One region of the Saccharopolyspora sp. ASAGF58 genome, then DNA from elsewhere that is predicted to be linked to it. Evidence: riboswitches for the same ligand, from Rfam matches in the RefSeq annotation. Region 1 holds a riboswitch; each other region holds the start of a gene.
The links. Region 1 has a riboswitch for thiamine pyrophosphate ahead of FDZ84_RS36480 (cytosine permease). Riboswitches for the same ligand answer to the same signal wherever they lie in the genome.

Region 1 (4,977 bases):
GTCACGGCATGCGCCGATCGGTCGATCGGTACCGAGAACTCGCCCGATGAAACCGGCTACGCGCTCAGCCGGTTTTCCCCTCTGGGCGCCGGTCCTCAATGGACAGATGCGGTCCGGTTCGCCGCTTGCCCAGCACGGCGTCCAGCAGGGTCCGCAAGGAAAACCAGAGCAGGTCGTGACCGCGCCCGAGCAGCCACGGCAGGCCCTTGGCGAGTAGCCACCGCAGGTGGTCGAAGCCGCTGACCCGCGCGCCCCCGGAGCATTCCAGCGAGACCTCGCCGGGCACGGCCAACCCGGCTGCCGCGAACCGGTCGGCGAAGGCCGCCGCGAGCATCCGGTGCCCGAGTTCGGACGGGTGCAAGCGGTCGACGCTCCACGTTGCCGGGCTGTAGGCGCCCGGCAACCGGTCCAGGTCCACCACAGCGACGGCATGCGTCTCGGCGACGGCGTCCAAGATCCGGTTGAGCTCCTTGATACGCCTGGCCAGTGCCCTCCGCAGCGGCCCGGGCAACCGGAAGACCCGGCCGTGGTCGTGGTAACGGATCGTCACGACGGTCGCGCCCGCGGCGGTGAGCGCGCGCACGACGTCGTTGAGCTGCCGCCGCAGCCGTCGGGCGTCGAAGTCGGAGCGCATCGTGTCGTTCATGCCGACCATCACCACGGCCGCATCCGGCGCGGCGCGGAGGGCGGCGGGCAACTGGGCGTCGCGCACGGCTGCGACGCGCGCCCCGCTCGATGCCACGTTCGCCACCTCCGTGGCGCCGAGCGCTTCGGCCAGCAGCGGCGCGAACCCGCGCCACCCGCCGACTACCGGATCGCCCATGCCCACGGCGACAGAATCGCCGAGCACCGCCAGGGTCCGTGTTCGTCGCGGGCCGGGCGGGCCCGCCGTGATCGCGTCCTGCACGTGAGCATGGTGATCGCCGAGCCTCCTGCGGCGGTGAGGCGGCGGTGACTATCCGGCGACCGCTTGGCGAAGAATCGGCGCGTCAGCGGGGTTCGGCGCGGTAGTCCTTGTCCGGCCAGAAGGGCCATTCTTCGAAGGCCAGGCACTTCCCGTCCGGGGCGAACCGCACGATCCACAGGTCCCGGTACTCCTGGGGCACCGGGCCGCCGTAGCGGGCCTCCACCCGGACGACAGCGGTGTCGCCTTCGAGCGCCACCGGGCTGCTCGTCAGCCGGAACTCCTCGTCGGGCCCGACGCGCTCGGCCTCCCACATCCGTCCGATGGCGTCGAGCCCCACAACGGGCTCGAGGTACGGGGCCTGCTGGTACGTCGCGTCCAAGGTGAAGATCTCCGCGAGCACGTCAACGCCGGGCGTCCGCCACGCCCGCTCGTACCCGCCAACCCACGCAAGCACTCGCTCCCAGTCCATGATCTGAAGAGTCTGGCATCCGCAACGCGCAAGCGCAGGCTCCGGAAACCCCAGCAGCGCAACGTTCACGGCTGCGGAAGCGAACGGCCTGTTCGCCTCGATATACGGCGCACTGTCCGTTCGCCTCAACCCGCACCTTTAAAACGCCTCAGTAGAGGCCAATACGGTCGCGGGTCCTGACATGGCCAGGTGGTGGGTCAGCTGGATTGGTCGCCGCTGCCGTAGGGGCGGGTGAGGATCTCCAGGACGTGGCCGTCGGGGTCGTCGAAGTAGACGCCGCGCCCACCGTCCCGGGTGTTGATCCGCCCCGCCTCGTGGTGCCCCGGGTCCGCCCAGTACGGCAGGTCCTGCGCCTGGATCCGCGAGAAGATCTCGTCGAACTCGCCTTCGGTGACCAGGAACGCGTAGTGCTGCGGGTTGATCTCCTCGCCGGTCTCCAGGTAGTCCAGCGTGACGTCGTTGCTGGTCTGGACGCACATGAACGGCCCGAAGGGTTCCGGTTGGGGTAGCCCCAGCAGGTCGGCGACGAACCGCGCGTTGGCGATCTTGTCGGAAGTGGCGACGATCGTGTGGTTGAGTTGGACGGCCATGGGTTTGCTCGCTTTCCTCGTCGTGCTGCGCTACTCCCGAGGCTAGGAGTTAGACCAAGGTCGAGGTCAATGGGAACCGCAGCCGGACCGGTTCAGGCATCGCTCGTCCGGGTGCGGGCCGCCGCGGCGTCGTCCGATTTTCGCGGAAAGTACGAGCAGGCCGTCGATCGGGAATCCGCCTACGAACTGCTGGCGAAGAAGGTCGCCGCGCCGGAGCCGCCCGAAGCAACCGCCGCAGGTGATCGGGCCCACCTGACATCGGTCACCTCGTCGGGGTAAGGTGCCTCCGACTTATCCACGCGGGAGCTCGGGCGTACCGGGCTGAGAGGGTGGCACCGCACGCGCCACCGACCGCAGAACCTGTCCGGATAATGCCGGCGTAGGGAGCTGTTGATGGCGCTGGACGTCGATCGTGCCGAAGTTCCGCACACCCTGGACGAACCGGCGCCCAAGACGCTGGGCGTGCTCGACCAGGGCGCGTTCTGGGGCAATCTCGGGGTGAGCCTGCTCGGGTTCAGCGGGGCGCTGGCCGTGCTCGCGCCGAGCGGAGTGCCGCAGCTGTCCTTCACGGCCGCCGTCACCGCGTGCGTGGTGGGCACCGTGATCGGCAGCATTATGGTCGGCATTTCGGCGATCCCCGGGGCGCGCACCGGGGCGCCCGCGATGATGTTGCTGCGCGGCCTTTTCGGCACCAAGCTGTCATACCTGCCGACCGTGCTGAACGCCCTGCAGCTGGTCGGCTGGGGCACCTTCGAGCTGCTGGTGATCGCGCAGGGCGCGGAGGCACTGTTCGGTGGCGGCCCGCGGTGGTTGTACGTGGTGCTGGCCGGGGCGGTGACCACCGCGCTCTCGCTGCGCCCGCTCGGCGCGCTGCGCCTGCTGCGGCGCTACGTCAGCATCGCGGTGGCGATCGCGATGGTGTACTTCTTCGTCCAACTGCTGGTTAGCCACCCGCTGCCGGACATGAACACCGGTTCCTGGCAGGGGTTCTGGCCGGGTGCGGACGCCGCGCTGGCGGTCGCGGTGTCCTGGATCCCGGTCGCCTCGGACTACTCGCGGCACTCGAAGTCTGCGACCGGCGCGTTCACCGCCGCGACGGTGGGCTATTCAGTCACCCAGATCGCCTGCTACCTGCTGGGGCTGCTCGGGTTGGCGCTGGTCGCGGGCGATGCCGACAAGGCGTTCGACCCGCTGCTGGCGGTGCCGCTCGGGGTGATCTTCTTCGGGATCCTGGTGCTGCGCGAGGTCGACCAGTCCTTCGCCAACACCTACTCGACCGCGGTCTCCATCCAGAACCTGCGGCCCAGCGCGGACCGCCGGGTGCTGTGCCTGGTCATCGGCGCGGTGATCACGCTGCTCGCGCTGACCCTGGACATCGCCCAGTTCTCGAACTTCCTGCTGCTGATCGGCTCGGTGTTCGTGCCGATGTTCGGCGTGCTCGCGGTGGACTACTTCGGGCACGCCCGCCGCCGCGACTGGGACCTGTCCGCGCAGGCCCCGTCCCGCTGGGGCATGCTGCTGGCCTGGCTGCTCGGCTTCTCGGCGTTCCAGCTGATCAACCCGGGTGAGCTAGGCTGGTGGAGCCGGCTGTGGACGGGTGTGCGGGACGCGCTCGGCTTCACGGTACCGACGTGGATGAGCGCTGCCCTCACCTCATTCCTCGTGGCGGCCCTCGCGGCTGCGATCATCGGAGCCTTCCGCCGCCGCACCGAGGAAAGCTGAGTTCAGGGGCAACCGTGGCGAAGGTCGTGGGTGCCCCTCAACCAACTGCTCGTCCGCTGATCAACACCCATCTGCACGTGGACCCATTTCCCGGGTTCCGGTCCATCGCCCTGGCAACCCGTTCAGCGGAGTGTGGCTGGCAGGCCGAAGCGGATCTCTTCGCGGGTCGTCTCGTGCTCGATGACCGTGGCCGGTTCGAGGTGGTCGATGACGTCCTCGACCAGGCCCGGCGGAGCCGAGGCTCCCGCAGTGAGGCCGATCGTCTCGGCGCCGGTGAGCCATGCGGGCTGGATGTCGGTGACGTCGTCGATCAGGTGGGCGGCGGTGCCCTGGCGGCGGGCCAGCTCCACCAGGCGCTTCGAGTTCGACGAGTTCGCCGAGCCGATCACCAGCACCAGGTCGCACTCCCCGGCGATCGCCGACAGCGCGTCCTGCCGATTGGTGCTGGCATAGCAGATGTCCTTCGAGGACGGCCCACGGACGGCCGGGAAGCGGCGCCGCAGCGCGGCGACGATGTCCGCCGTCTCGTCCACGGCGAGGGTGGTCTGCGTCAGGTAGGACACCCGCCTCGGGTCCGGCACCTCGATCTCGCCGACGTCCTCGACGGATTCCACCAGCACCGTCTGGTCGGGCGCCTCGCCGAGCGTGCCCTCCACCTCCTCGTGTCCACTGTGGCCGATGAGCACCAGGGTGTCGCCGCGCCCTGCGAACCGCCGCACCTCGGCGTGCACCTTCGCCACCAGCGGGCAGGTCACGTCGATGACCGCCAGGCCCCGCCGCTGCGCTTCCTCCCGCACGGCAGGGGAAACTCCGTGCGCCGAGAAGACCACGGTGGCGCCGTCGGGCACCGCGTCGAGCTCGTCGACGAACACCGCGCCCCGGCTCTCCAGATCGGCCACCACGTGCGTGTTGTGCACGATCTGCTTGCGCACGTAGATCGGGCCGCCGCGGAGCGCGAGCGCCTGCTCCACGATCTCGATGGCGCGGTCGACCCCGGCGCAGAACGAGCGCGGTGCGGCGAGCAGCACCGTGCGCTGTTGACTCGGCATGACTGCACTCCAAAATCGGTCGGCTGTTGCCGAACGCCGGCCGCTGCCCGGAGGCGGTGTTCCCAGATGCGGGTGGCGGCCGCGATCGGTGGTCGGCGTCAGTGGTCGCGGCGGGTCACCAGGTGGGCGAGGGCGCTGAGCTCCTCGGCCGCGCGCGGGGCCGGGTCGCAGCGGTGCAGGTCGCTCAGCGCGGATGCGAGCAGGTCGTCCGCTTGGTTCTGGCTCCAGGCGCGCCCGCCG
Region 2 (4,977 bases), 3.3 Mb from region 1:
CCTGCTGGGCATGCCGGCAATGCTCGACGGGACCGGTGAGGAGACCGACGACGACCGCGCGACGCGTGCGGCGGCCATCGCGCTCGACGCGTTGCGACAGGACGTCGCGACGCTCGCGTTCCGGCCGGAGGCCGAGCAGGCGGTCGCGGTTCCGGCGCTGCGCGCGGTGGACGACCTGCTGGGCGGCAAGCCGACCGCGAAGATCCCGGACGTGCCGACGGGCAGCGCCCCGGCGACGGAGCTGCTGGCGAGCTCGCTGGTGGAGAACGCCCTGCACGCCCGCCAGGCGATCGACCGGACCTTCGGCTACGACAGCCCGTGGAAGAGCTACACGATCAGCTTCGTCCGCCCCGAACGCCTCCACATCCGCTGACCCGGGTACCGAACCCGGGTCGTGCGTGTCGTGGTGCCTGCACCTCGCGCGCGACGTCTCCCCCTGCGGGGGAGGCGTTTCCAACTCGGACGGGATTGATCCCCGGCTTGCGGTTCCTACCGTCGCAGCATGGGATCTGATCGCCCGCGATGCCGGCCCGCGTACGCGGTGGCGGTGCTTTTCCTCGGTTATGCGGCGGGGAAGGCGGTTTTCGCCTGGCAGGCCCGGCTCGGTTTCCCGGGCGGCCCGGCCCTGGCCGGAACCGGTGAGCCGGTCCCGGCCAGCCAGCGCCTCCCGCTCACTCCAGGGGTCGGCCGGGACTGGAGGCCTGGGCCCAGAAGCGCTTCGGGATTCGGCCCGCCAGGGACGCCAGGCGGCCGCCCTCGACCGCCGCTCGCATCGCCGCCGCCATGCGCTCCGGGTCCTGGGCGCGGGTCACCGCCGTGGCCAGGAGGACCGCGGAGCAGCCGAGCTCCATCGCCAGCGCCGCGTCCGAGGCCGTGCCGATGCCCGCGTCCAGCACGATCGGCACCGACGCGCGGGAGACGATCATCTCGATGTTGTGCGGGTTCCGGATGCCAAGGCCGGTGCCGATCGGCGAACCGAGCGGCATAACCGCCGCGCAGCCGGCCTCCTCCAGCTTCAGCGCCAGCACCGGGTCGTCGTTGGTGTAGGCGAGCACCACGAAGCCCTGGTCGACCAGCTGTTCCGCGGCGTCGAGCAGCTCCACCGGATCGGGCAGCAGGGTGTCCTCGTCGGCGACGACCTCCAGCTTGACCCAGTTCGTCTCCAGCGCCTCCCGCGCCAGCTGCGCGGTCAGCACGGCCTCAGCCGCCGTCCGGCAGCCCGCCGTGTTCGGCAATGCTTCGATGCCGAGCTTGCGCAGCAGGTCGAGCACCCCGGTGCCGCCGCCGGCGTCGGCGCGGCGCATCGCCACGGTCGTCAGCTCGGTTCCGGACGCGATCAGCGCGCGCTCCAGGACCGCGAGGTTCGTCGCCCCTCCGGTCCCGGTGATCAGCCGCGAACCGAACTCGCGGCCGGCGATCACCAACGGGTCGTCCATGACTCTCCTAACGACGGGTTCGGGTGGCGCGGGAACCGATGCCCGGTTCGATGCGCTTCTTCTGCTTCGCAAGGGGTCGGTTCGGGTTGGACCGCAACCTTTCCGGCTTTCCGGTTGGACGCCCCTCCTCCGGGTGGGGCGGAGCCACGTCACCCTCCTTGCACTGCGGTGAGGACCTCGATGGTGGCATCGGGGCTCAGCGTGGTGTCCGGCCACACGGCACGCGGCACCACCGAACCGTCCAGCGCCACGGCCACGCCCCGGTGGGGCACCCCGAATTCCTGCAGCACCGCCGCGAGCGTTGCGTCGGCGGCTACCTGCCGGGTCTCCCCATTGATCACGACGTGCACTGCTGTCCTCCCCATCGGCTCGGATCGGCGGCCTTGATCTCGGTGGCGGGCTCCTCGCCGTGCAGCAGCGCGAGCACCGCCTCGACGGTGACCGGGGCGAGCAGGAAGCCGCCGCGGTGATGCCCGGTGGCCGCCAGCACACCGGGTTCCAGCCAGCCGAGCACCGGCAGGTTGTCGTCGGTGCTCGGGCGCAGCCCGGCCGCGGCCTCGACGAGCTGGTACTCGGCGATGCCCGGCATCAGCCGCTCGGCGTCGGCGATCAGGTCTCGCACCCCGCCCACGGTGACCTCGGTGTCGAACCCGACCTCGTACTGGGTGGCGCCGAGCACCAGCCCGCCGCCGTCGCGCGGCACCAGGTAGGTCTGCCGGCCGCGCACCGGGCCGCGGATCGTGCGGCTGGGCGGCGGCAGCGCCGTGGGCCGCGCGCGCAGGCGGAGGATTTCGCCCTTCACCGGCCGGATCCGGTCCTTCAGCGCGGGGTGCAGCGCGCCCGAGTGGACGCCCGCCGCGATCACCACGACATCGCAGTCCACAGTGGAATCTTCGAGCTCCACCGCGCCGGGCCGGACCCGCTTCGCGTTCGCCGCGACGAAATCGACGCCCGCCGCAGCGGCGGCCGCGCGCAGCGCAGCCAGCGCGAGGCGGTTGTCGACCGCGAGGTCGCCCGGCACCTCAAGCCCACCGCGCACCGCCGGCCCCAGGGACGGCTCCAGGCGTCGCACATCCCGGCTGGTCAGGCGGGTGACGGTGCGGCCGAGCCGGGCGAGGTAGTCGACGAGGCTGTCCAGCTCGGCCCGGTCGGCGCTGTCCACGCCGACGACCAGGGTTCCCTCGCGGCGCAATCCGGAAGGCAGGCCGGAGGCTTGACCGAGTTCGCCGGCGAAAGCCGGCCACAGCCGCAGCGACGCCTCGCCCAGTTCCAGCAGTTCCTCTTCGCCGGGCCACGCCTCGGCGATCGGCGCCAGCATCCCGCCGGCCACGTTGGACGCCCCGGACGCCGGTTCGGCGTCGACGAGCTGCACCCGGTGTCCCGCGGCGGCTGCGCGCCAGGCCACGGACATGCCGATCACGCCGCCTCCTACGACGACGACGTGCTTCTTCCGTTCTTCAGACACTCCACGCTCCCTGCGCCGGCATGACCCGGATCAGGTTCGACGGTCGGGGCCAACGCCCCCTCTCAGCCCGGTACCCGGACTCCCGTGCTCACCGAGGACCACCGTACCGGGCGAGGATTGCGACGTCAGGGCGAGGTCGAGCAATTTTCACGATGCCCGGGGCGTGAGCGCCGAAAGCGCGTACGGCGGCCGCGCCGCAGGGGGCTACCCTGTGGAACATGCCTGGATTGGACGGCTTCGGCATCCGCGCCCGCCTCGACGAGTCGCGGCTGTACCTGTGCACCGACGCGCGCACCGAGCGCGGTGATCTCGCGGAGTTCGCGGACGCGGCCTTGGCCGGCGGGGTCGACATCATCCAGCTGCGGGACAAGCAACCGAACGGCGCTCCGCTGGAGGCCCGCCACGAGCTGGCGGCGCTGGAGGTGCTGGCCGAGGCCTGCGTGCGGCACGGCGCGCTGCTCGCGGTGAACGACCGCGCGGACGTGGCGATGGCCGCCGAGGCCGACATCCTGCACCTCGGGCAGGACGACCTGCCGGTGGAGATCGCCCGGCGCATCGTCGGCGAGCACGTCGCGATCGGCCGGTCCACGCACGACGTGGTGCAGGCCGATGCCGCGGCCATCGAACCCGGCGTGGACTACTTCTGCACCGGTCCAGTGTGGACGACCCCGACCAAGCCGGGGCGCCAGGCGGCCGGGCTCGGCCTGGTGGAGCACGCCGCGGAGCACCGCGGGCACGGTCGGCCGTGGTTCGCGATCGGCGGCATCGGCCCGGACAACCTCGACGAGGCCCTCAAGGCCGGGGCGGAGCGGATCGTCGTGGTCCGCGCGATCACCCGAGCCGAGGACCCAAGGGCGGCGGCCCGCGAACTCCGCGACCACCTGGGCTGAGACCCGCCGATCACGCGGTCCGCACCGGACGTCCACCTGGGAGTACCCCGGACATGACGCGGCCCCCGGCCGATCGCCGGGGGCCGGTCGGGGGCGTTACTGGGTGAGCAAGCTCAGGCCGTAGGCCTGGAGGATCTCGTTCACCGGCTGGAAGTAGGTCGTGCCGCCGGAGCTGCAGTTGCCCGAACCGCCGGAGGTCACGCCCTGGGCCTGGTTGCCGGACAGCCACGAACCACCGGAGTCACCTGGCTCGGCGCAGACGTCGGTGCGAGTCAGGCCGGTCACGGTGCCCTGCGGGTACTGCACGGTCTGGTTCTTGGCCTGCACCGAACCGCAGTGCCAGCCCGTGGTGGAACCGGAGCGGCAGATGGACGCGCCCACGGCGGACTCGGTGGAGCCGGCCACGCTGACGTTGCTGCCGTTGTACTGGTTCACCAGCGGCTGCGGGGTCTCGCCGGATCCGACCCGGACCCAGCCGTAGTCGTTGTCCGGGAACGACGAGCCCTCGAACTGGCCGGTGGGCTGCGACGTGGTGTCGCCCTCGTTGCCGCAGTGCCCGGCGGTCACGAAGCCGCCCTGCACCGAGAACCCGACCGAACAGCGGGCGCTGCCGATGTAGTAGGCGTTGCCACCAATGACGTCGGCCAGGGTGCGCGGGTTCTCCGTCGACTCCACGACCCGCACCGCGTCAACGAGGACGCCGGTGGACTGCACGAACTGCGCCGCCTGGACGGCGCTGCCCGGCCTGGTGGTGACGACGACAGAGTTCGCGCGGCTGTCGGCGTACCAGCCGGAAACCGGCTTGGGGGCTGCGGTGCTGCGGAGATTCAGGCCCTCGACGACCCCGTTGAGCTCCTCGATGGAGTAGTCGACCAGCGTGGGCTCGGCACCGGCGGCCCGCACCGCGTCGAAGGCGGCCGGGTCGGTGACGCCGACGACGAGCTTGCCGCTCGCCGGGTCGAAGTAGGCCCCGCCGAAGGTGCCGCCCAGCGAGCCGCGGAGCTGCTGCTCCGCGCGGTTGGCGGCGGCTTCCTGGTCGAGCCGCTGGCGGGCCTCGTCCCGGTTGAGGCCCAGGTCGCGCTGCATCGCGTCGAGCAGGGTCGCCGCTTCGCTCGCGGGCGGCGCGGTTTCGGTGGTGGTGGCGGTGGCCGGCATGGTCAGCGCGGCCACCGTCCCCGCCGCCAAC
Region 3 (4,977 bases), 3.3 Mb from region 1:
ACGACGAACGGCGTGCGGCCTTCGCGGCCGATGCCGTGCTTGTCGCAGGCGTCCAGCACGGCCTCGATGGTGGCGGCCGAGGCGAGCACCCCGGTCTTTGCCGCGTCCACACCGATGTCCGAAGCGACCGCGTCGATCTGCGCGGCGACGGTCTCCGGCGGGATCTCCACCAGGCCGGTGACGCCGACGGTGTTCTGCACGGTCACCGCGGTGACCGCGGTCATGCCGTGCACGCCACAGGCGAAAAAGGTGCGCAGGTCCGCGTGCATCCCGGCGCTGCCGCCGGAATCCGATCCGGCGATGGTCAACGCGGTCGGAGGGGCGGTGTCGTTCACGGGCCGAACTTGGTGCCCGGCCGAGATCTCGTGCATCCACCTCATGTTACGGCCCGGCTCCTACGAATCTTCCAGGGTGCGCGCCCCCTCCGTGGACACGATTTCAATGGAAATCGGACCTTCGATTTCAATGGAACTTGCGGATCTCCGGCGTGTCGGTACCCGACACGCCGGAGGCTGTGGACAACCTCCGCAACTTCAATGGAAATCGCGCAGTCCCCCCTTGGCAATCCCCTGAAACCCCCTGCGGGGGGGCGATGGGGGATCTAGTCGGGATCTAGTCGGCGAGCGGGAGGTAGACCTTGCCGCCGGCGCCCGCGAACTCCTCGGACTTCTCCTGCATGCCCGCTTCGATCGCCTCGACGCTCGTCAGGCCTCGCTCCTCGGCGAACCTGCGGATGTCCTGGGTGATCTTCATCGAGCAGAACTTCGGCCCGCACATCGAGCAGAAGTGCGCCGTCTTGGCCGGTTCGGCGGGCAGCGTCTCGTCGTGGAACTCGCGCGCGGTGTCCGGGTCCAGCGACAGGTTGAACTGGTCCGTCCAGCGGAACTCGAACCGCGCCGTGGACAGCGCGTCGTCCCGCTCCTGCGCGCGCGGGTGGCCCTTGGCCAGGTCGGCGGCGTGCGCGGCGATCTTGTAGGTGATCACGCCGGTCTTCACGTCGTCCCGGTTGGGCAGCCCCAGGTGCTCCTTCGGGGTGACGTAGCAGAGCATCGCGGTGCCCGCCTGGGCGATCATCGCCGCGCCGATGCCGGACGTGATGTGGTCGTAGGCGGGGGCGATGTCGGTGGTCAGCGGCCCGAGCGTGTAGAACGGCGCCTCGCCGCACAGCTCCTCTTCCAGCCGCACGTTCTCGGCGATCTTGTGCATCGGGACGTGCCCCGGACCCTCGATCATCACCTGCACGTCGTGCTCCCGGGCGATGTGGGTGAGTTCGCCGAGGGTCTCCAGTTCGGCGAACTGCGCGCGGTCGTTGGCGTCCGCGATGGAGCCGGGCCGCAGGCCGTCGCCGAGGGAGAACGTGACGTCGTAGTCGCGCAGGATCTCGCAGAGCTCGCTGAAGTGCGTGTAGAGGAAGCTCTCCCGGTGGTGCGCCAGGCACCACGCGGCCATGATCGAGCCGCCGCGGGACACGATGCCGGTGACCCGGTTCGCGGTCAGCGGCACATAGCGCAGCAGCACCCCGGCGTGCACGGTCATGTAGTCCACGCCCTGCTCGCACTGCTCGATGACGGTGTCGCGGTAGATTTCCCAGGTCAGCTCGGCCGGATCGCCGTTGACCTTCTCCAGCGCCTGGTAGATCGGCACGGTGCCGATCGGTACCGGCGAGTTGCGCAGGATCCGCTCGCGGGTCTCGTGGATCCGCTTCCCGGTGGACAGGTCCATGACGGTGTCGGCGCCCCACCTGGTGGCCCACACCATCTTCTCCACCTCCTCCTCGACCGAGGAGGTCACCGCGGAGTTGCCGATGTTGGCGTTGACCTTCACCAGGAACTTCTTGCCGATGATCATCGGCTCGCTCTCCGGGTGGCAGCGGTTGGCGGGGATCACCGCCCGGCCGCTGGCCACCTCGTCCCGGACCAGTTCGGCCGGGACGCCTTCGCGGGTCGCGATGTACTCCATCTCCCGCGTGATGACGCCGGCCCTGGCCCAGCCGAGCTGGGTCCGGTGTTCCCGGCCGTCGGTCCACCCCGCCCGCATCCGGTGAAGTCCACTGTGGACGTCAACGTTGGCGTTCTCGTCGGTGTACGGCCCGGAGGTGTCGTACACGTCGAGGTGCTCGCCGTTGGTCAACTCGATGCGGCGGAATGGCACTTGCAGGCCGGATTCGGAGTCCCGGAACACCTTCCGCGAGCCGCTGATCGGCCCGGTGGTGATCTTGGTCCCGTTCTCGGACGCGTTCGGACGCACGTCGGCCACTGCCATCCACTCCCTACGCCGGCATTACCCGGTCAGGTTCGTGCGGTCGGCGGCCCCGGAGTTCTCCAGCCGCCCTCTCAGCCCGCTGTTGGTACGAGCTCCCGCGGTTTTGGTTTGTCGCGGCCCGAGGCTAGCCGGACCCGTCGAACCTGCCAACCCCCGGTCACTCCGATGACGGCAGCGCGGATTGCCGTTAGGCTCATGACCAGGGCGATCGCAACGTTGTCAGGGATGGTGAGTACGGTGCGTGGCGACATCGATACAGGAGGTGACCCAGCTGTGACTGCTGCCCCAGCGTTCGAAACCGCTACCTGGGAAGAGTTGGTCGAAATCTGGCAGAACCTCGACCTTCCCAACGCGGCTTGGCGCGCGGAGATCATCGAAGGAAGGGTTGTGATGACGCCGCCGCCAGAAAACGCGCATAACCTGATTGCGGATGTCGTGCACGGAGAACTGCGCGATTCGATTTCGAAGGAGTGGGCAATTTTTCAGACATCCGGGATCAAGATTCCGGAGCGCAAGAGTTTGTGCACGCCTGATCTCGTGGTGATTCCCAGGAGTGATGTTCCGGCGGGCAAGAGCTCAATCCTCGCAGACAAGGCGTTGCTGGTTGTGGAGATCACATCTCGAGGCAACGCCGATGACGATCGCACGAGGAAGCTTTGGGGTTATGGGCATGCAGGAATTCCTTTGTATCTATTGATCGACAGGTTCGCGTCGGACGGGCCGACGGTGACGTTGTTCTCGCAGCCGACCGGCGGGCGTTATCTCCATCAACACCGCGTAGTTTTCGGTGAGCCTGTCGAGTTGCCCGAGCCGTTCGGCATCACGCTTGACACAAGTCAGTTCTGATCAGTCGTCCTCGGCGAAGGGGTCGCCGTGTTCGGCCGGGTCCCAAGTCAGGCCGGGGATGCCCCAGCCGTTGCGCCGCACCATCTTCTTCGCAGCTCGGGCGTGGCGGCCGACCAGGCGTTCCAGGTAGAGGTGGCCGTCCAGGTGGTCGGTCTCGTGCTGCAGGCAGCGGGCGAAGAAACCGGTCCCCTCGACCTCGATCGGCTTTCCGTCCACATCGGACCCGGTGACCTTCGCCCAGCTCGCCCGGCTGGTCGGGTAGGACTCGCCGGGGACCGACAGGCAGCCCTCCCAGTCGTCGTCCGGGTCGGGCATGGTCTGCGGGATCTCGGCGGTCATCAGTTCGGGGTTGACCACCACGCCGCGGTGCTGGACGCCCGCGTCGTCGGGGCAGTCGTAAACGAACAACCGCAGGTCGATGCCGATCTGGTTGGCCGCCAGCCCGACCCCGTTGGCGGCGGCCATCGTCTCGAACATGTCGTCGACGAGGGTGCGCAGCGCGTCGTCGAACCGCTCCACCGGACGGGTGGGGTTGTGCAGCACCGGGTCGCCGACGACGCAGATCGGGTGAACAGCCATGAGCGGGACTTTAGCGCTTCCGGTGCCTGTTGCGCCGGGGTGCTCCCGCGCGTTGCTGGCAGTGTGATCCGCTCCCGCCGCGAATCCGAGCATGGTGTAATTGAGGGGGAATCACAGCCGTGTGATTCCTGCGAACGCGGGAAGTCCCGAATCGCGAGGCGAGGAGCCAGATGGACGCCGCCCAAATGCTGACTGCGCAGGAGATCGCCCGTCAGTGCGAACAGTTGGCGCGCCTGCAACAACGGCAGGGAACATCTGATCCGGCACCCGGTCGGCCGTTGCGACTCGCCGAGCCGATCACTCAGCCGATCGAGCGGATCGTGGAACCGCCGCCCCAGCCGGTGCCGCCCCAGCCGTCGGCGCCGGACGACGAACTCGACGATCGGGCGAGGGGCATCCTCGCCTTCGAGTCGCAGTGGTGGAAGCGCGAGGGCGTGAAGAAGGAGCGCGCGATCCGCGAGCTGTTCGACATGTCCGCGTCGCGGTACTACCAATTGCTGAACGCGTTGCTGGACAGTCCGGCCGCCGCGCAAGAAGACCTTATGCTGATCAAGAGGCTGCGCAAGGCAAGGGCGGGTAGGCAGCGCGCACGGGCCGCCCAACGACTGGGAATCGAGTTGCACTGATGACTTCAGGGGAACCGTCCACCGGACCCGCCAAGGCCAAGATCATCGGCTTCGGTCTGATCGGGGTCGGTGCGATCGCGGGCGTCGTCGGCATCGTCACGCTGGTTTCCGGCGGCGGCGCGTCGAATTCCGCCCAGCCGCTGCCCCCGGAACCGGGCAACAACCCGCCGGTCATGTCGCTGACCCAGAATCCGCCCGCCGAGTCCGCCGTGGTGCCGCCCGCCACGTCGCAGGTCGCGCCGTCACCGGCCACACAGGACAGCCCGCCGCCCGCGCCGCCTCAGGGCACGCAGAACCAGGACGTACCCGTCGGTTCCGGTAACACGACGACCAAGATCCTGGTGCGGGTCTACAACAACAGCACGATCAGCGGATTGGCGCACCGGGCCGCGGAGGACTTCCGGAGCTCGGGTTACGAGGTGCCGGAGGTCGGCAACTACTCGGCGGGGCTGATCCCCACCACGACGATCTACTTCCGGCCCGGCACCGTCGAGGAGCAGCAGGCACAGGAGATGGCGGTCCGCTTCGGAGCGCGCGCGGAGCCCCGCTTCGAAGGCATCCAGGACGCCACGCCGGGCTTGATCGCCATCATCACCAACGACTACAAGGGCCACGCCAACACCAAGTGACGGTCCCATTCGTTCACCCGGGGTCGTGCCAATTT
Region 4 (4,977 bases), 4.0 Mb from region 1:
CACCAAGCACGGCGGTCGGGGCTTCGTCGTTGCTACGTTCGAAAGGGACTCGGCACCCCGAAGGCTGGAGCCCCACCGTTGACGAAGCCCCCCACCATCTACCTCGTCGCCACCACCGGGCACCCGAACTACGGGGACGAACTGATCGCCGCCGCCTGGTTGAAGCACCTGGCACGCGTCGCGCCGGACAGCGAGATCTGGGTGGACTGCCCCAACCCGGGACCGAGCGACGTCCTGCTCGGCCACCTGCATCCGCGGGTCCGGTTCACCGACACCTTATGGCGGCTGTGCTGGGAGGCCCCGTCGGACGGGCCGTGGGAGGTCGCGTCGTTCGTGCAGCACGCGTTCAACAACCCGGGGCTGGCGCCGCGATGGGTGGCCGGCATCGAACTGGCGGCCCGCGCCGACCTGGTGCACATCGTCGGCGGCGGATTCGTCAACGGCATCTGGCCGCGGCACATCGGCCTGCTCGCGGCCGCGGTCGCGGCGACGCGCCGTTCCGGCGGCCGGGCGGTGATGACCGGCCAAGGGCTGTCGCCGGTCGCCGACGAAGCGGAACCGCTGCTGCGCAACCTCGCCGCGCAGTTCGAGGTCGTCGACGTGCGCGACGAGCCGTCGGCGGCGCTGTCCAGCGCCACCTCGCACACCGGCGACGACATGTTCTTCGGGGTCGAACCCGGGATGTACCGGGACGACGACCTGCGCGAGGTCATGGTGTGCCTGCAGTCGGACCTGCTCGACGATTCGGTGCCCGCGCTCGCCGGATTCCTGTTGGACACGCTGGGCGAATGGGGCGTGCGCCCCGAGCAAGTCGGCTTCGTCGAAGGCATCCCACGCGTGGACCGCGAGGTCTTCGCGCTGGTGGAACACGACCTACCGGGCGCCCGCTTCTACCCGTTCTCCGAGATCATGGCCGACGGGCTGCCCGCGGCGGCCGGGCAGCGCTGGCTGTCCAGCCGGTTCCACGTGCACCTGATGGCGGCCGCGGCCGGAGCGCACGGGGTCGCGGTGTCGATCAACTCCGGCTACTACACCAACAAGCACCGGTCGCTGATCGACTGCGGCTCCGGCTGGACGCTCAGCGAAGGCCTGCGGATCCCGGCCATGCCGACCAGCCGTGGATTCGCCGCCAATACGTTGCAGGAACTCAAGCGGGGCAAGGAAGAACTCGCGAAGAAGATCTACGGGGGCTGACCTATTCATCGCCCTCGACGGCATCCTGCTGCTCCCGACGGCGGTCGGCGAGGTAGAACGGCGCAGCCGCTAACACGGGCACCAGCATGCCCATCAGAACAATCAGAATAGAATTGCCCACTGTCGTCGAAACTCCGTCTACGGTGGGAAGAACCCACATCCAAGTCCCCGCCCGGACGGGCGTCTCGCTGGGAGAATCGCTTCGGCTCGCGATTCGTTACGGCCCCGTTCGTGCACCGGATCACACTGGGCCGAAGTGCGTTCCTGCCCACCTTGCAAGGGGTTTCGCGATTAGTTCAGGAATCGCGAAGTCTGCCACTCCTCCTTGATCCAAGCGCTGTTCCAGAACAGCCACTCGTACTCAGTCGCTCGGGTGAACGCGTCGAGCATCCGCTGCCGGGTCTCGGCGTCGGCTCCCTTGGCGACCCGGTCGGTGAGGTCGCGCGCGGTCAGCACCGCCTCGGCGAACTCGTCGTCGGCATAGGTCTGGATCCACGCCCGGTACGGATGATCTTCGGCACCACCGGTGGCTTCCAGGATCGCGGTGCCCACGTGCTGGTACACCCAGAAGCACGGCAGGATCGCCGCCAGCAGCACCGGATACGGCTCGGTCAGCGCGGTCGCCCGCAGGTACGAGGTGTAGGCCAGGCAGGACGGGGACGTGTCGACCCCGGCAATCTCGGCGTCGGTAAGGCCGAACTCCGCGACGTAACCGGCGTGCAGCCGGCGCTCCTCGACCAGTGCGCCCTGGGACGCACCGGCCAAGAACGCCGCGTCCTCGGCGTTGTCGGCCCGCGTCGCGGCGGCCGCCAGCGCCTGCGCGAAACCGACCAGGTAGCGCGCGTCCTGCACGATGTAGAACGCGAACCGGTCGCGGTCCAGGGTGCCGTCGGTGAGCGCGGCGTTGAACGGGTGCTCGACGATCGCCTGCTGCAGATCGGCGGTGTGCGCCCAAGCCTCGGCGCAGAAACCGTCGGCGGGCGGAGCGGGCAGCTTGCTCATCAGAACCTCTCGTAGCTGTCTCGACCTGTGGTGCGGGGCCCCCGTGAGCACTTTTCGGCGCTATGGCAACCAAAAGCGCTCACGACACCGGGGAGCGTCGATCACCACCAGTGGTGGAAGTGGTGCACCGGGCCGTGGCCGTGGCCCACGTCGAGCCGGTCGGAAGCGCGCAGCGCCTCCGTCAGGTACTCCTTGGCCTCGCGCACCGCGTCGAGCCAGTCTGCGCGCTGCGGACGCAGCGCCGCGATCGCGGCCGACAGCGTGCAGCCGGTGCCGTGGTCGTTGGTGGTCACGACGCGCTCGCTGGACAGGAACTCGGCGATCCCTTCGCCGTAGAGCAGGTCCACGCTGGACCGGCCGTCGAGGTGACCGCCCTTTAGCAGCACCTGCTTCGCGCCCAGCCTGGCCAGCCGCTCGGCCTGCGCGGGCATGTCGTTGGGGTCGGTGATCTCCGGCTCGCCCAGCAGATCGGCGGTCTCGGGCAGGTTCGGGGTGATCAGGTCCACGCGCGGCAACAGCTCGTCGCGCAGCACGCTGACCGCCTCCGGCGCGAGCAGCCGGTCACCGCTCTTGGCGACCATCACCGGGTCCAGCACGACGTGCGGCGGCGAGTAGCGGTCGAGGACCCCGATCACCGCGCGGATCACCTCGGCGTTGGCCAGCATGCCGATCTTGACCGCGTCCACCCGCACGTCGTCGAGCAGCGTTACCAGCTGCGCGGTGATGAACTCCGGCGGCACCTCGTGGACCTCGGAAACACCGGTGGTGGTCTGCGCGACCAGCGCGGTGATCACGGACATGCCGTAGGCGCCGTGCGCGGAGAAGGTCTTCAGATCGGCTTGCACACCGGCGCCGCCGCTGGGGTCGGTGCCTGCGATGGTCAGCACATTGGGAACCATGACGTCCCTCCGCTAGTACGAGCTAGGTCAGGTTCAACGGGTCTGTTCTCAGCCCGGCAGCCCAGGCACCCCGCGTCACTGCCACCAACCTAACAACCGGGACCGCCGCGCGACCACGCCCTCGGCGCCCTCAGTCGATCAGGCGCACGGCCGCTCGCCCGGCGCCCGACCCGGCACAGCGATCGAATTCACACCGTGAAGGTCACCACCGGCAGGCCAGGCAACCCTTCGCCGCGGACTAAAGTGGTTGATGATGGAAACCACGACCGATGCCCCGAGTTTCGCCCGTTCCCGCCGGCAGCCCCGGCCGGAGGATCCCGCCCGGATCTGGGCCCCGCTGGCGGACCTGACCGAAGCCGCCGTGGCGGCCGCCGGTTCGGGGACGGTGGCGATCACCCGCGGATTCGACCGCAACAGCAGGCAGCGCGCGAAGGCGCTGCGCGAGTTGCTGAACCGGCGCGACGTCGCCGCGGTCGAAGTGACTCCGGCTCCCGGCAGCGACCGGCTGCTGGCCGACGTCGAGATCACCGCGGTGGTCAACCTGATCGGCGCCGGATCGTGGCAGCCCTACCGGGTGGCCGCCGAACTGCGCGCCCCGGTGCTCGCGCCGAAGCCCGGGGACGGCCCCGCCGAGGAGGTCAAGCGGGACGTGATCGCGCTGGCCGGCGACTCCGGCCAGCGCGACGTCGCGATCTCGCACGTCGCCGTGCGCGCCGAGAACCCCGGTGCCAGCCGGCTGGTCCTGACCTCCGACGGTGAGCAGCTGACGGTGCCCGGCGGTTGGCTGACCATGACGGTGCAGGGCGGCGAGCTGCAGGTCCAGGTCGGCGGCGCGGACTTCCCGGAGCGGACGCTGACCACCCGCGAGATCCGGGTCGAGGCCTTCGACGCGCCGCACCGGCTGGTGCGCGATGAGCTGCCGATCGCCGACTTCGAGGAAGCCGCGGTCACCTTCACCGCCGAACCGAACGGCCTGGTGGTCCGCCCGGTCTGAAGACCGGCCGACCCCGCCCGTGTCCGCAGTTTCAATTGAAATTGCGGACACTCTGCGTATCGGTTCCCCTTACCAGGGGTAAACCTGAAGTTTTCGGGTGGCTTATGCGCAGAACCGCCGTCACGGTGCGCGTCCAGCTGCGTCCCTCGATCAACAACCGCGCGCGGGAGGCAGAGCGCGCGGACTGCAACAGGGAGGCTGGGAACGTGGAGCCCGCCAGGCAGTGGCACGTGAGCTGCCGCGATGTCGCCGGCAGACGTCGTGACATGTCGGTGTTGATCAACCAGGGGAACGTGGTGGTGATCGCTCCAGCGGGCGAGACCGCGGTGCTTTCCCCGCTGGAGGTCGGCAGACTTCGCGCTGCCCTGCGCGACGCGATCGTGGTGGCCGCCGCAATGGAATGAATCCCCTCGTGAGCGCGGTGGCTGGCGGTCCGTCCGCCGCCGCGCTCACGATCGCAGTCTTCCCCCGCAAGTCCGCTCGCGGCATCATCCACTCCCGGTAGCCTGGCAACCGAGAGGTGACTGCGTGAGCACGTTCTGGCAACGATCAGTCGCGCTGCTCCGGCGCGGGACGTCGGGCCTGCACACGGTGTCCGTCCTGACCAAGCAGGGCGTGATCAGCCCGCTTCGGCCGGACAAGCTGCTGCGCATCGTCCTCGCCTGGCGCCGCTGGGGCATCACCCCGCCGCTGGGCTTCGCCGTCGGCGCGGTGCGCCACGCCGACCGCCCGGCCGTGATCGACGAGCGTGGCGCGCTCAGCTACGCCGAGCTCTCGCAACGCACCACCCGGCTCGCCAACGGCCTGCGCAACCGGGTTCCCCGAGGCACCCGGATCGGCGTGCTGTGCCACAACCACCACGGGCCGATCGAGACGATCGTCGCCGCC

Region 2: another riboswitch for thiamine pyrophosphate. It lies ahead of thiO (glycine oxidase ThiO); the one in region 1 lies ahead of FDZ84_RS36480 (cytosine permease).
Region 3: another riboswitch for thiamine pyrophosphate. It lies ahead of thiC (phosphomethylpyrimidine synthase ThiC); the one in region 1 lies ahead of FDZ84_RS36480 (cytosine permease).
Region 4: another riboswitch for thiamine pyrophosphate. It lies ahead of thiD (bifunctional hydroxymethylpyrimidine kinase/phosphomethylpyrimidine kinase); the one in region 1 lies ahead of FDZ84_RS36480 (cytosine permease).

What each region holds. Positions count from the first base shown of each region.
Region 1 covers NZ_CP040605.1:7,789,035-7,794,011, reverse strand. Annotated here, with positions in the region: gene FDZ84_RS36500 (SGNH/GDSL hydrolase family protein) at 65-850, opposite strand; gene FDZ84_RS36495 (nuclear transport factor 2 family protein) at 990-1,361, opposite strand; gene FDZ84_RS36490 (VOC family protein) at 1,574-1,966, opposite strand; gene FDZ84_RS41420 (helicase HerA-like domain-containing protein) at 2,036-2,245, shown strand; TPP riboswitch at 2,256-2,369, shown strand; gene FDZ84_RS36480 (cytosine permease) at 2,360-3,688, shown strand; gene ispH (4-hydroxy-3-methylbut-2-enyl diphosphate reductase) at 3,811-4,737, opposite strand; gene FDZ84_RS36470 (family 2 encapsulin nanocompartment cargo protein polyprenyl transferase) at 4,836-4,977, opposite strand, start outside.
Region 2 covers NZ_CP040605.1:3,019,363-3,024,339, reverse strand. Annotated here, with positions in the region: gene FDZ84_RS14310 (FUSC family protein) at 1-373, shown strand, start outside; gene FDZ84_RS14305 (thiazole synthase) at 672-1,436, opposite strand; gene thiS (sulfur carrier protein ThiS) at 1,586-1,786, opposite strand; partial or broken gene thiO (glycine oxidase ThiO) at 1,774-2,904, opposite strand; TPP riboswitch at 2,892-2,997, opposite strand; gene thiE (thiamine phosphate synthase) at 3,120-3,791, shown strand; gene FDZ84_RS14285 (S1 family peptidase) at 3,888-4,977, opposite strand, start outside.
Region 3 covers NZ_CP040605.1:3,026,621-3,031,597, forward strand. Annotated here, with positions in the region: gene thiD (bifunctional hydroxymethylpyrimidine kinase/phosphomethylpyrimidine kinase) at 1-371, opposite strand, end outside; gene thiC (phosphomethylpyrimidine synthase ThiC) at 613-2,262, opposite strand; TPP riboswitch at 2,249-2,371, opposite strand; gene FDZ84_RS14325 (Uma2 family endonuclease) at 2,500-3,108, shown strand; gene FDZ84_RS14330 (peptide deformylase) at 3,109-3,687, opposite strand; gene FDZ84_RS40650 (DUF3263 domain-containing protein) at 3,858-4,313, shown strand; gene FDZ84_RS14340 (LytR C-terminal domain-containing protein) at 4,313-4,942, shown strand.
Region 4 covers NZ_CP040605.1:3,778,540-3,783,516, reverse strand. Annotated here, with positions in the region: gene FDZ84_RS18090 (polysaccharide pyruvyl transferase family protein) at 79-1,194, shown strand; gene tenA (thiaminase II) at 1,486-2,196, opposite strand; gene thiD (bifunctional hydroxymethylpyrimidine kinase/phosphomethylpyrimidine kinase) at 2,298-3,095, opposite strand; TPP riboswitch at 3,083-3,178, opposite strand; gene FDZ84_RS18075 (hypothetical protein) at 3,346-4,089, shown strand; gene FDZ84_RS18070 (hypothetical protein) at 4,194-4,493, shown strand; gene FDZ84_RS18065 (AMP-binding protein) at 4,618-4,977, shown strand, end outside.